DNA from 3 places in the Pseudoduganella sp. jia 9 genome. Region 1 is predicted to be linked to each of the others. Evidence: riboswitches for the same ligand, from Rfam matches in the RefSeq annotation. Region 1 holds a riboswitch; each other region holds the start of a gene.

Region 1 (4,206 bases):
GGCGTGGTGGCCGAGGGCATCTCCGCCTTCCCGCAGGATGTGACATGGCAGATGGTCGAGAACTTCCTGGCCGGCGGCGCCGCCATCAATGTATTCGCCGCTCAGAACGGTTGCGCGCTACAGGTCATCGACGCCGGCGTGGCCCATGATTTCGGCCCGCGCGATGGTCTCACCGGGCGCAAGATCGCCCACGGCACGCGCAACTTCGCGGTGGAACCAGCCATGTCGGCCGAACAATGCGCGCAGGCGCTCGCGCACGGCGCCGCGCTCGTCGACACGCTGCCGGGCAACGTGATCGGCTTCGGCGAGATGGGCATCGGGAATACCACCGCCGCCGCAGCGCTCATGCACAAGCTGACGGGCATCCCGGCAGCCGCCTGCGTGGGTGCCGGTACCGGCCTGGGACCGGACGGGGTGCTGCACAAGGGACGCGTGATCGAGGCCGCCGCGGCGCTGCACGCCACGGCAACGGCGCCGCTGGACGTGCTGGCCACATTCGGCGGTTTCGAAATCGCCATGATGGCCGGCGCCATGCTGCGCGCCGCCGAGCGCCGCATGGTGCTGCTGGTCGATGGCTTCATCGTCACCAGCGCACTGCTCGTCGCGGCGCGACTGCAGCCGGCGATCCTCGACTATTGCGTGTACTCGCACTGCTCGAACGAAAACGGCCACCGCCAGTTGCTCGAAGCGCTGGGCGGCAAGCCGCTGCTGCAGCTGGACCTGCGCCTGGGCGAAGGCACCGGCAGCGCGCTGGCACTGCCGCTGCTCCACGCCGCCGTCAACTTCCTGAACCGCATGGCCACGTTCGCATCGGCCCAGGTCAGCGGCAAGGCCTGACGCGATGCTGCAGGTGCGGCTGTTCTTCATTGCGCTGCAGTTCTTCACGCGCCTGCCGATCCCGCGCTGGGTAGGCTTCGAGCCGCACTGGCTGCACCACGCGTCGCGCTACTTTCCGCTCGTCGGCCTTGTCGTCGGCGCCATTGCCGCGGCGGTTTACTGGAGCGCAGCGCAAGTGCTGCCGCCAGCGGTTGCCGTGCTGCTGTCCACCGCAGCCGGCATCTATCTGACCGGCGCATTTCACGAGGATGGCTTTGCCGACACCTGCGATGGCCTCGGCGGCGGCATGACGCGCGAGCGAGCGCTGGAGATCATGAAGGATTCGCGCATCGGCGCCTATGGTGCGATCGGCATCATCCTGCTGCTGGCTGTGAAGTGCGCCGCGCTGGCGCACCTGCCCATTCTTGCCACCGTCGCAGCCCTGTGCGTCGCGCATCCGCTGTCGCGGCTGATGGCGGCAAGCCTGATCTGGCGGATGGACTATGCGCGCGCCGAAGGCAAGGCCAAGCCGCTGGCACAGCAGATGACCTCCGCCGAGTTCGCGATCGCCACCGCATGCTGCGTTCCCGCCGTGCTGGCGGCCACGGCATCGGGCTGGCTGGACTGGCGCGGCATCGCGCTCGGCGCCGCGGCGATGGTGCTCGTCACGCGATGGTTTGCCCGCAAGCTGGACAGGCGTCTCGGCGGCTTTACCGGCGATTGCCTGGGCGCGGTCCAGCAACTGACGGAAGCGGCATTCTATGTGTGCGTGCTGGCGCGATGGAACTGATTCTGGTGCGCCATCCGCGCCCAATCGGCGCGGATGGCATCTGCTATGGCCGCAGCGACCTGCCGGCCGATCCGGATGAGCTGGAAAACGTATGCGAGGCATTGCGTTCTGGCGGGCTGCCGGGCATTGCCCCGGTATTTTCCAGCCCGCTGCGCCGTTGCGCCGACCTGGCGCGCCGGCTGTCGGCCAACGTGGCCTTCGACGCCGACCTGGCCGAAATGGATTTCGGCCAGTGGGAGCGGCGCAGCTGGAACGATATCCCGCGCGCGGAAGTCGATGGCTGGGCGGCCGACCTGGCGCATTACCGCCCCGGCGGCGGCGAATCGGTACTCGACGTGGCGCGCCGGGTTGCCCTCGCACTGGCCACGATCCGCCGGCATGGGAGCGGCAGCGCCGTCGTGATTTGCCACGCCGGCACCATGCGCCTGCTCTCTGCGCTCGCCGATGGCACAACGCCGGAGCAGGCGGCACTGGCTGCGGCGTCCCGGGCGCACCGCATCGGCTACGGCGAAGTGCTGCGCCTGGAATTTCCCTGATACCGCGCCGATACGCCAATACTCTATAATTGCGCCGTTTTGGTGCCCGCGCCCGAGTCCTCGAGCGCAGTTAAACGGGAAATGCGCAGCCTGATCTCCTGATCGGCCAACGTATGCTGCCCCCGCAACGGTAAGCAGGCAGCCGCGCTAGCGAATCGCAGCGCGGCAGCCGTCCGCGACAACCACTGTGCGATTCGCATGGGAAGGTCGGACGGTGATGCCCGCCAGCCCGGATACCGGCCAAACCAGGTGGAGCCGCTCCTTCGGAGAGCGCCTCTGTTCAATCCGGCCTGCGGGGACGTTGGCCGGTTGCTCATTTTACAAAGATTGTCCATGACCTCTCCAGTAGCCTCGCAAGCGGCCATCGCGTCGTTCGCGCTCGCCTTTGCAGCGCCCGGCGCATTCGCCGATGACGCCGCCATCGACTCCGTCATCGTCACCGCCACTCGCACGCCCACGCTGGCCAGCGAAGTGATCAGCGATACCGTCACAATCAATGCCGAGCAGATCGCCAACTCCGGCGCCGGCTCCATCACCGAACTGCTGCAGCGCCAGCGCGGCATCGAAGTCACCCGCAACGGCGGCCCCGGCGCGGCGTCGAACGTGTTCATCCGCGGCGCCAACGGCAACCAGAGCGTGGTGCTGGTCGATGGCATCCGCATCGCCTCGGCATCGACCGGCTCGGCCAGCTGGAACGGCATTCCGCTGTCGGCCATCGAACGCATCGAGATCGTCTACGGCCCGATGTCCACGCTGTACGGCGCCGATGCGATCGGCGGCGTGATCCAGCTGTTCACAAAAAAAGGCGAAGGCGCGCCGTCCATCGCCGCGTCGGTCGGTGGCGGCAGCGACAAGACCTTCGCGGCCAATGCCGCGGTCTCCGGCGGCACGGACCAGCTGAGCTACGCATTCTCCGTCTCGAAGGAGCGTTCGGACGGTTTCTCTTCGACCCGCCGCCCCAGCTCCAGCTTCGACCCGGACGACGACGGCTACGACCGCAAGGCCGCGTCGGGCCAGGTAGCCTACAAGCTGGCACCCGGCCACGAACTGGGCGCCATGTTCCTGTACACCGATACAGAAGCGGACTACGACAGCGCCAGCTTCGATGCCTACAGCACGCAGAAGGTCAGCAACGTGGGCGTCTATGCGCGCAACCAGTTCCTGCCCTTCTGGACGATGCTGGTGCAGGCTTCGCAGTCGCGTGACAAGTCCGGCTCGTTCTATGGCACCGGCCCGTTCGGCTCCAGCCAGATCGATACCACGACCAGCACCTTCACCGTGCAGAACGATTTCCGCATCGGCAGCGACAACCTGCAAGTGCTGTATGAACACCGCAAGGAAGAAGCCGATGGCTCGACGGCGGAGCTGAACCGTGCCCGCCATACCAACTCGCTGGCCGCCAGCTACAGCCTGAAACGCGGCGCGCACCTGGCTAACGTGGGCGTGCGCCATGACGACAACTCGGAATACGGCTCGAAAACCACCGGTTCGGTCGGCTATGGCTACCGCTTCACCAGCGCGCTGCGCGCCGAAGCCAGCTTCGCCACCAGCTTCCGCGCACCGTCGTACAACGAGCTGTTCTACCCGGGCTACGGCAACGAGAACAACCGTCCGGAAGAAGGCCGCAATGCCGAAGCCGGCCTGCGCTACGACGACGGCACCACGCAACTGGGCGCCGTGTATTACCGCAACAAGCTGGACGACCTGCTGCTGAACACCACGCCGTGCCCGGACCCCGGCTACCAGTTCGGCTGCGCCTACAACGTCAACAAGGCGGTGCTGAAAGGCCTGTCGCTGTCGGCCGAGCGCCAGATGGGCAATCTGCTGCTGATCGCCAATGCCGACTTCCAGGACCCGAAGGACGAGACCACCGGCAAGCGCCTGCAGCGCCGCGCCAAGCGTCACGCCAACTTCGTGGCCGAATACGACATGGGGGCCGTGCGTGGCGGCGTGGAGCTGCAGGTGTCGTCGGATCGTTTCGACGATGCCGCCAACCGCAACCGCCTGTCCGGCTACGGCGTGGTGAACCTGTACGCAACCTACCACTTCAACCAGGACTGGTCG
Region 2 (4,206 bases), on a different contig from region 1:
GTCGTGCGATGAACTGGCGGTCGTTCGAATTGCGCCTGGTGCTGCGTTCGCGGCTGTCCGCCGGTGCCTTGCTGCTGCTGTTGCTGCTGTCCGCGCTGGCCGTCTGGTCCGGCATGCATGAAGTGGAGCGCCAGCGGCAGACCATCGCCCGCCTGGCCCCGCTGCATGAAGGAGACGTGGCCGCGCTGGCGGCCCGCTACCCGGACAGCAAGGATGCCGGCAGTCCGGCCTACTACACCTTCTACAACACCTGGGATCCGCCGTCCGACGCGGCATTCCTGGCACTGGGGCTGCGCGACGTGGCGCCGTACGTGCTGCGCATCCGCGCGCTGGGGCTGCAGGCCCAGCTCTACGAAGGCGAAACGTTCAACCCGGAGGTGGCGCTGCCGGGCCGCTTCGACTACGCATTCGTGCTGATCTACCTGGCGCCGCTGTTCGCCATCGCGCTGCTGCACGACCTGGTATCGGGAGAACGGCAGTCGGGCCGCCTGCGGCTGGTGCTGGCGATGCCGGATGCACGGCGGCTGTGGTGGCGCCGCGTCGGGCTGCGTTATGCGCTGCTGCTCGTCTGCCTGGCCATGCCGGTGTGCGTGGGCGCGGCAATGTCCGCCACCGGTCTCGCGACATTGTTCATCGTGGTGGCGGTGACGGCGGCCTGCCTGGCCTTCTGGACCGGCCTTTCCCTGCTGGTCGCCATGCGCCACTGGCGCTCCGTCACGAACGCCACGGTGCTGATGGGCACCTGGGCCATGCTGACGCTCGTGCTGCCGGCGCTGGCCAACGTGGCGCTGACCCGGGCGATTCCCGTAAACCAGGGCGTCGACCTGATGCTGGCGCAGCGGCAGACCGTGCACGGCGCGTGGGAAGTGCCGCGTGACGAAACGATGCGCAAGTTCGTCGCCACCCATCCGGAATGGAAAGACCGTGCCGCCGTGCCGCCCGGCTTCCACTGGAAATGGTATTTCGCCTTCCACCAGGTGGGCGACGAAAGCGTGGCCGAGGATGTACGCACATATCGCGACGGGCTGCTGGCACGGCAGGCATGGACCGACCGGCTCGGCTGGCTGCTGCCGGGCGTGGGCGCGCAGGCCGTGCTGCACCGGCTGGCCGGCACCGACCTGCCCGCGCAACTGGCCTACCAGGACGCCATCGTGGCGTTCCACCGGCAGATCCGCGAGTTCTACTATCCGTACCTGTTCAACGACCGGCCGTTCGGCACCGCCGATTTCGCCAGGCGGCCGTCGTTCGCGCCGGGCGTGGCGGCTGGCATGCCGGGATGGGGCGCAATGGCCGCCGTGCTCCTGCTGGCGGGAGCGGTGCTGGCGGCGGGGCTGTGGCGGCTGGGCCGCCTGCGGATGACAAATTAGCCTCAACCCATGTAGAATCCGCCGCTTGATGTGAACGGTGCCCTCCCGCCTGCCGGCTGGAGGGTGAAACGGGAAGCCGGTGACGCGCGGGATCTCCATCCCCCGCCAGTCCGGCGCAGCCCCCGCTGCTGTGAGCCTGACGACCTCGTTCGACCCGCCACTGTGCCACGTGCACGGGAAGGCAGGAACGGGGAAGGAAGAAGGCAAGCCAGAAGACCGGCCGTTCGCGAAAAAAAGGTGCTTGGCCCGGGGTGTGGCCTTGCCTGTGGCGTTTCTATTTGTTTCAAGCCTTTTCCCTGGACCGGCGGCATGGCATCGCAGGGAAAATGCCGACCGTTCGGAAGACCATTGACTATCTCCCCACTCGTGCGCGCGCTGCTTGCGCTGCTGTGTTTCCTGGCCTGCGCGCGCGGCCATGCGGCCACGCTGTTCGCGATCGTCACCGAGCGCGCCGCGCCGGTGGCGATCGAGGCCGCGCACCGCCACCTCGCCCTGCATCCGAAGGACCGCATCGAACTGCGCACGCCGGCGCAATGGATGGCGCTGGACGAGCGCGAGGTGGCGCGGCTGGTCGGCGGGGCGGACACCATCCTGGCCGTGTCGCTGTTCGGCGATCCTGCCCACCGCCTGAAGACCGCGCTGGCGCGCCACGCGAAGCCGCGCGCGGCGGTGCTGGCATTCAACGGCGAGGCAGGGCTCAGCCTGATGAGCCGGGACGGTCACGGCGCGATGGCCGGGTTTTCACCCGACACGCTGCGCGACCTGTCGACCGAGAACCCGCCGCCGGCCGCGCTGCAGGCCGCCGAGGCGCATCCGGCCGCACCGCACTGGCTGGCGGCGCGCCGCGTGTGGCAGGCCGGCGGCGTCGACAACACCGCGGCGCTGCTGGCCCACCGGCTGCACCCGGCCACGCCGCTGGCCGGCCCGCAACCGGAACCGGTGCTGCGCGTGCGCGTCGGGCGGCGCGAACTGGCCGCTGATGCCGCCTGGGGCAACGGCGCGCGGCTGGGATTGACGGCACGGCCGGCCGTGGTGGTGCTGGACCTGTCGAACATGGATGCGGCCGTGCCAGCTGCCGTGTGCGCGCGCATCGAGGCCGGTGGCCAGCCGTGCGTGCAGGTGCTCACGCGCTGGGGCGGCGCCTCGCGCCAGGCGCTGGAACGGCTGCCGGAACTGGTGGCGCCGGCAAGGCCGGCGGCGCTGGTGGTGCTGCAGGATTTCGTGGTCGGCGCGGCCGAAGGGCGTGAAGCCGTCGCCGAAGCGCTCAAGCGCCTCGATGTCCCGGTATTCAAGGCCATCCGGCTGTCCGACCGCACCGCGCTGCAATGGCGCCTGTCGCCGGACGGCCTGCCGCCCGATTCGGTGCAGTACCGCGTGGCGCTGCCCGAACTGCAGGGGATCGGCCAGCCGATCGTGGTGGCGGCGCTGGGCCAGGCACAGCGCGACAGGGTGACCGGCATCGAGAACCGCCCGCCGGTCGTGCTGAATGCCGAAGCCGGCCGGCTGGCGGCGCGCGTCACCCGCTGGCTGGCATTGCGCGGCAAGCCCAACCGCGACAAGCGCGTGGCGCTGGTCTATTACAACCACCCGCCGGGCCGCCAGAACATCGGCGCCGACAACCTGGACGTGCCAGCCTCGCTGTTCGACATGCTCCATGCGCTGAAAAACGCCGGCTACACCGTCGGCGAGCTGCCGGCGTCGCCAGAGGCCCTGCTGGACCGGATCATGGCGCATGGCGTCAACCTGCCGGAAGACCGCGCCGGCCTGCGCGAGCTGGCCGGCACGGTCAATACGGTCAGTGCGGCCGACTATGCGACATGGTTCGGCACCCTGTCGCCGCGCGTGCAGCGCGAAATGACCGGCGGCCTGCTGGGCCGCCTGCATGCCGACGTGCTGGAAGCGGAGAAGGCCGGCGAATGGCTGCTGGGGCGCAAGCAGGTCGACGTGATCGTCAAGGAACTGCAGCATTTGGTCGAAGGCGCCGACCATCCCCGGCGCGAGGCGGCGATGCGCGGCCTGGCAGCGCTGGGTGACGGGTATCGCGCCTGCCTGGACGTGCGCGCGCCGCGCCGCTGCGCCACGCTGGAGCCGCTGAACCGCGAGCTGTCCGGCTACGGCATCGAAGGCCTGAAAGGGTGGGGCGCCGCGCCCGGCAGGATCATGGTCGACCAGGGCAGGATGCTGGTGCCGGGCCTCGTGTTCGGCAATGTGTTCATCGGCCCGCAGCCGCCGCGCGGCTGGGAGGTGGACGAGGAACTGCTGCACGCGAACACCAGCATCACGCCGCCGCACCAGTACCTGGGCTTCTATCACTGGGTGCGCGACCGCTTCGGGGCCGACGCGCTGGTGCACGTGGGGCGCCATTCCACCTACGAATTCCTGCCGGGCAAAGCGGTGGGCCTGGCCGCCGACGACTATCCGAGCCTGATCGCCGGCGACCTGCCGGGCATCTATCCGTACATCGTCGACGGTGTCGGCGAAGGCACGCAGGCCAAGCGGCGCGGGCTGGCGGTGATCGTCGATCACCTGACGCCGCCGCTGGCCAGCACGCCGCTGTACGACGACCTGCTCGCACTGCGCCAGGTGGTGGAAAGCTACGAGGCGGCCAGCTCGGAATCGCTGAAGACGCAGGCGGCCAGCCTGATGCGCGAACGGGTCGCCGCGCTGAACCTGAAGGCGGAACTGGAAGCATCGATGGCAGACGTGCTGGAAGTGCGCGGCATCGGCTACGACGCGGCCGACGACGACCTGCTGGCGCACGAGATCGGCCACTACCTGACCAAGCTGCAGGAAAAATTCATGCCGCACGGGCTGCACGTCTTCGGCCGGCAATGGAAAC
Region 3 (4,206 bases), on a different contig from region 1:
CCGGGCACTTCCACCTGATCTTCGGCGGGGCGATCGTGATCATGTACTTCGCGCTGGCCTACGACCTGTGGCCCCATCTCACCGGCCGCGAGCTGAAGAACGGCCGGGCGATGCGCTGGCAGCTGTGGCTGTGGTTCGTCGGCATGATCGTGCTGACGTTCCCGTGGCACGTGGTGGGCATCCTCGGCATGCCGCGCCGGATGGCCTATTTCGACTACAGCGATCCGCATATTGCGCCGCAGGCCATCACCGTGATCATCACCTTCATCGGCGGCCTGCTGCTGGTGGTCTCCGGCCTGCTGTTCCTGCTGGTGCTGGCGCGCGGCCACCGCAGCGCGCTCGTTGCGCTGCCCGAATTCACGTTCAGCCAGACGGTGCACGCCGAGCGCACGCCGGCCGCGCTGAACGGCTACGCGATCTGGCTGGCGCTGATGATCGGGCTGTCGGTCGTCAACTACGGCTTCCCGATCATGCAGCTGATGGCGCTGCCGCAGACATCCGTGCCGGCCGTGCCGATCGGGAGCCAGCCATGAATTCCGAAAAATCGTTCTCGCTGCGGAACCGCTGGTTCACCGGCAGCGTGCTGGCGCTGCTGGCCATCGCGCTGCTGGCGGCGCTGGTCGGCTTCGTCTGGGTGCCGCGTGCGCAGGCGCGCGATGCGATGACGAGCATGTGGGAATCGATCTGCCGCGCCGCCGGCGTACCCGGCCGGTACTACACCGCGGCGCTGGACGACACCGGGCGCCGCTCCAGCGACGTGATCGTGATGGCGCAGATGATGGCGCCGGCCGACAGCGCATCGATCGGCCGCGGCGCCACGCTGGCGATGCAGTGCACGATGTGCCATGGCGCGCGGGGAATGAGTCCCGCCGGCTCGCCGCACCTGGCCGGCCAGCCCGCCGCCGCCACCTATAAACAGCTGCGCGACTATCAATCCGGCCACCGGGCCAGCGCCATCATGCGCCCGCTGGTGGAGGAACTGTCCGACACGGACATGCGCGACCTGGCCGCGTACTACGCCTACCTGCCGCGCGAACGGCTGGCCGACCCGATCGACCAGCACACGCCGCGCCTGGTACGCAACGGCGACCCGATGCGCAACGTGGGCGCCTGCGCATCCTGCCATGCGATCGAAGTAAAGAAGCCGGCATCGCCATGGCTCGACGGCCTGCCCGAATCGTACCTGCACCAGCAGCTGCTGGCCTTCCGCGACGGTACTCGGCGCAACGACGTCAATGCGCAGATGCGCAACGCGGTGCGCAATCTTTCGGACCAGGAGGTGGCGCAGCTGGCCCGCTATTACGCGGCCAGATAGGAGGAAGCCGGAGCGCCGCCGCGGATACTGGAACGCCGGACGGCGCAGCAAAGTGCTGTACCTTTTCCGGCCCGATGAGTTACCATGCGCGCTTGGGTGCGCTCTTTCCGTTCGGGAAGGGCGTTAAACGGGAAACCGGTGAAGCCGCCATGCGGCCATTCCGGTGCAGCCCCCGCTGCTGTAAGCCTGACGGACTCCGCCAACAAGCCACTGCGATACTCGCGGGAAGGCGCGGAAGAAGAATGACGGCGAGCCAGAATACCGGCCCAAGCAAGTCAGCACCATTCCCCGGGGTGACGGGAAGCCGCTGTCGATTCGGCTTGCCGTCCGTGCTCCGTCTCGACCGTCTTTCTTTTTCGATCCCCGCCGGTGCTCATATTGACCATTCGACGGGAGGTTTCGAATGCACATCATGGAAGGTTTCCTGCCGCCCGCGCACGCGCTGGGCTGGTCGGCTGTTTCCGTTTCGTTCCTGGCCTGGGGCCTGCGTTCCATGGGGCGCGACCTGCGCCGGCATCCGGAGCACCGCATGCTGTTCGGTGTCGCCGCCGCGTTCGCGTTCCTGCTGTCGGCGCTGAAGCTGCCGTCGGTGACGGGCAGCTGCTCGCATCCCACCGGCGTGGGCCTTGGCGCCTTGCTGTTCGGTCCCGCTTCGATGGTGCCGGTAGGCTTCGTGGTACTGCTGTTCCAGGCACTGCTGCTGGCCCATGGCGGCATCACGACCCTGGGTGCCAACGTGTTCTCGATGGCCGTGGTCGGCCCCTTCGTTGCCTATGGCGTGTTCCGCGCCGCGGCCGCGATGGGCATGTCCCGCTCCTTCGCCGTGTTCGCGGCGGCCTGCCTCGGTGACCTCGCCACGTATGCCACCACTTCGCTGCAGCTGGCCTGGGCTTTCCCCGACCCGCTGGGCGGCGTGCAGGCTTCGCTGCTCAGGTTCGGCGGCATCTTTGCCCTGACTCAGGTGCCGATCGCGATCAGCGAAGGCATGCTGACGGTGCTGGTAGTGAACGCGGTCGCCAGGTTCCACGGTGCGGAACTTTCCGCCGCGCCCGTCTTTGCGCACGCCCGGAGCAAGCCGGCATGAGAGCGCGTTCCTGGATGTTGTGGACGGTGCTCGCCCTGTCGACGGTGCTGCCGCTGTGGATCGCCGGCGGTGCGGACTTCGGCGGGGCCGACGATCTCGCACGGCAGGCGATCGGCACGCTGGCGCCGCACTACCAGCCCTGGTTCCACCCGGTGTTCGAGCCGGCCAGCGGCGAAATCGCGTCGCTGCTGTTCGCCTTGCAGGCAGCGCTTGGCGCCGGCGTGATCGGCTACTGGCTCGGCCTGTCGGTGGGACGCGAACGCGCGCGCAAGGCAGAGATCGAGGCAAGGGAGCGCCATGCTGATTGATTCGGCTGCCTACGCGAGCCACTGGCGCGCCATCGCACCGTCGGCCAAGGCACTGTTCGCGTGTGCCGGCGTTGCCGCCGCCTGGATCGCCCACAGCCCCGGCGCGCTGGCCATGCTCGCTGCCGTGCTGGTGCTGTGCACTGTCGTGGGCGCGCGCGTGCCGCTGCGCACCCTGCTGGCGGCGGCACTGGCGCCGTTCGGCTTCCTGCTGCTGGCCTGCCTGGCGATGCTGGCCGGGCCCGACCTCCAGGGCGACTGGCACTGGCGCGCAGCGATGCTGCCGGTGGCCGCACGTACCGCATTGCGGTCGCTGGCCATCCTGGCCGCGCTGCTCGGCCTTGTGCTGACCACGCCGCTGCCCGACCTGCTGGCGCTGCTGCGCCGCCTGCGCGTCCCCGAACTGCTGCTCGACCTGATGGCGCTGTGCTACCGCATGGTTGCCGTGCTGCGCCAGGCCTGGGACGACGGTGTCGAGGCGCAGCGCGCGCGGCAGGGCTATCGCGGCTGGCACCAGGCGTGGCGTTCGACCGGGATGCTGGCCGGCCATCTGGCATTGCAGGTGTGGCAGCGTGCCGCGGCATTGCAGATGGCGGCGGATGCGCGTTCGTACAGCGGCACGCTGCGCTTCCTGCCGGTGGCCCATCCGCAGGCGCGGCGCCAGAACGCGCGGGCCGTGCTGGCCGGCGTGCTGCTGGTCGCGCTGGCCGCGGGAGACCGCTGGTGAGCGCGCCGCCCGTCCTCGAACTCGCCGGTGTCGACTACGTCTACCCGGATGGCAGCGCCGGACTGCGCGGCTGCAGCCTGGCACTGGGGCGCGGGCGCCGCCATGCGCTGCTGGGCGCGAACGGCGCCGGCAAGACGACCGTGCTGCGGCACCTGAACGGCCTGCTGCGGCCGGCGGCCGGCACGCTGCTGCATGACGGCCAGGCTGTCGGCCGTGGCAGGGCCGCATCGAACGCGCTGCGGCGCTGCGTCGGCCTGGTGTTCCAGGACCCGGATCGCCAGCTGTTCGCCGCGCACGTCGAAGAAGACGTGTCGTTCGGCCCGCTCAACCTCGGCCTCGACGCAGCCACCGTGCGCGCGCGGGTGGCCGCCGCGCTCGATGCCGTCGGCTTGTCCGCTCACGCCGGCCGCGCCATCCATCACCTGAGCTTTGGCCAGAAAAAGCGCGTCTGCATCGCCGGCGTGCTGGCCATGGAACCACAGGTCCTGTTGCTGGACGAGCCGATGGCGGGGCTCGACGCACCGATGCAGGCGGCCCTGGCGGCGCTGCTCGACCGGCTGGCGGCACGTGGCATCACCGTCATGCTGTCGACCCATGACGCCGACTTCGCGCTCGGCTGGGCCGACGACGTGCACCTGATGGCGGCGGGGCGCTGCATCGCGTCCGGCCCGGCGCTGCAACTGGCGCAACGCGCCGACCTGCTCGGGCAGGCCGGTCATGACGTGCCGCAGTCCGTGGCGCTTCATCGGGAGCTGGTGGCGCTCGGCGTCCTCGG

The links. Region 1 has a riboswitch for cobalamin ahead of ACY34H_RS29810 (TonB-dependent receptor domain-containing protein). Riboswitches for the same ligand answer to the same signal wherever they lie in the genome.
Region 2: linked by a shared signal. The riboswitch ahead of ACY34H_RS10880 (cobaltochelatase subunit CobN) and the one ahead of ACY34H_RS29810 (TonB-dependent receptor domain-containing protein) in region 1 are both predicted to bind cobalamin.
Region 3: linked by a shared signal. The riboswitch ahead of ACY34H_RS17480 (energy-coupling factor ABC transporter permease) and the one ahead of ACY34H_RS29810 (TonB-dependent receptor domain-containing protein) in region 1 are both predicted to bind cobalamin.

The regions. Positions count from the first base shown of each region.
Region 1 is NZ_JBUPWE010000037.1:669-4,874, forward strand. Features, by position in the region: gene cobT (nicotinate-nucleotide--dimethylbenzimidazole phosphoribosyltransferase) at 1-837, shown strand, start outside; gene ACY34H_RS29800 (adenosylcobinamide-GDP ribazoletransferase) at 842-1,606, shown strand; gene ACY34H_RS29805 (histidine phosphatase family protein) at 1,597-2,142, shown strand; cobalamin riboswitch at 2,167-2,401, shown strand; gene ACY34H_RS29810 (TonB-dependent receptor domain-containing protein) at 2,476-4,206, shown strand, end outside.
Region 2 is NZ_JBUPWE010000007.1:264,983-269,188, reverse strand. Features, by position in the region: gene ACY34H_RS10890 (ABC transporter permease) at 1-12, shown strand, start outside; gene ACY34H_RS10885 (DUF3526 domain-containing protein) at 9-1,367, shown strand; cobalamin riboswitch at 1,386-1,606, shown strand; gene ACY34H_RS10880 (cobaltochelatase subunit CobN) at 1,716-4,206, shown strand, end outside.
Region 3 is NZ_JBUPWE010000012.1:173,532-177,737, forward strand. Features, by position in the region: gene ACY34H_RS17470 (cbb3-type cytochrome c oxidase subunit I) at 1-533, shown strand, start outside; gene ACY34H_RS17475 (c-type cytochrome) at 530-1,315, shown strand; cobalamin riboswitch at 1,393-1,599, shown strand; gene ACY34H_RS17480 (energy-coupling factor ABC transporter permease) at 1,719-2,399, shown strand; gene ACY34H_RS17485 (energy-coupling factor ABC transporter substrate-binding protein) at 2,396-2,707, shown strand; gene cbiQ (cobalt ECF transporter T component CbiQ) at 2,697-3,431, shown strand; gene ACY34H_RS17495 (energy-coupling factor ABC transporter ATP-binding protein) at 3,428-4,206, shown strand, end outside.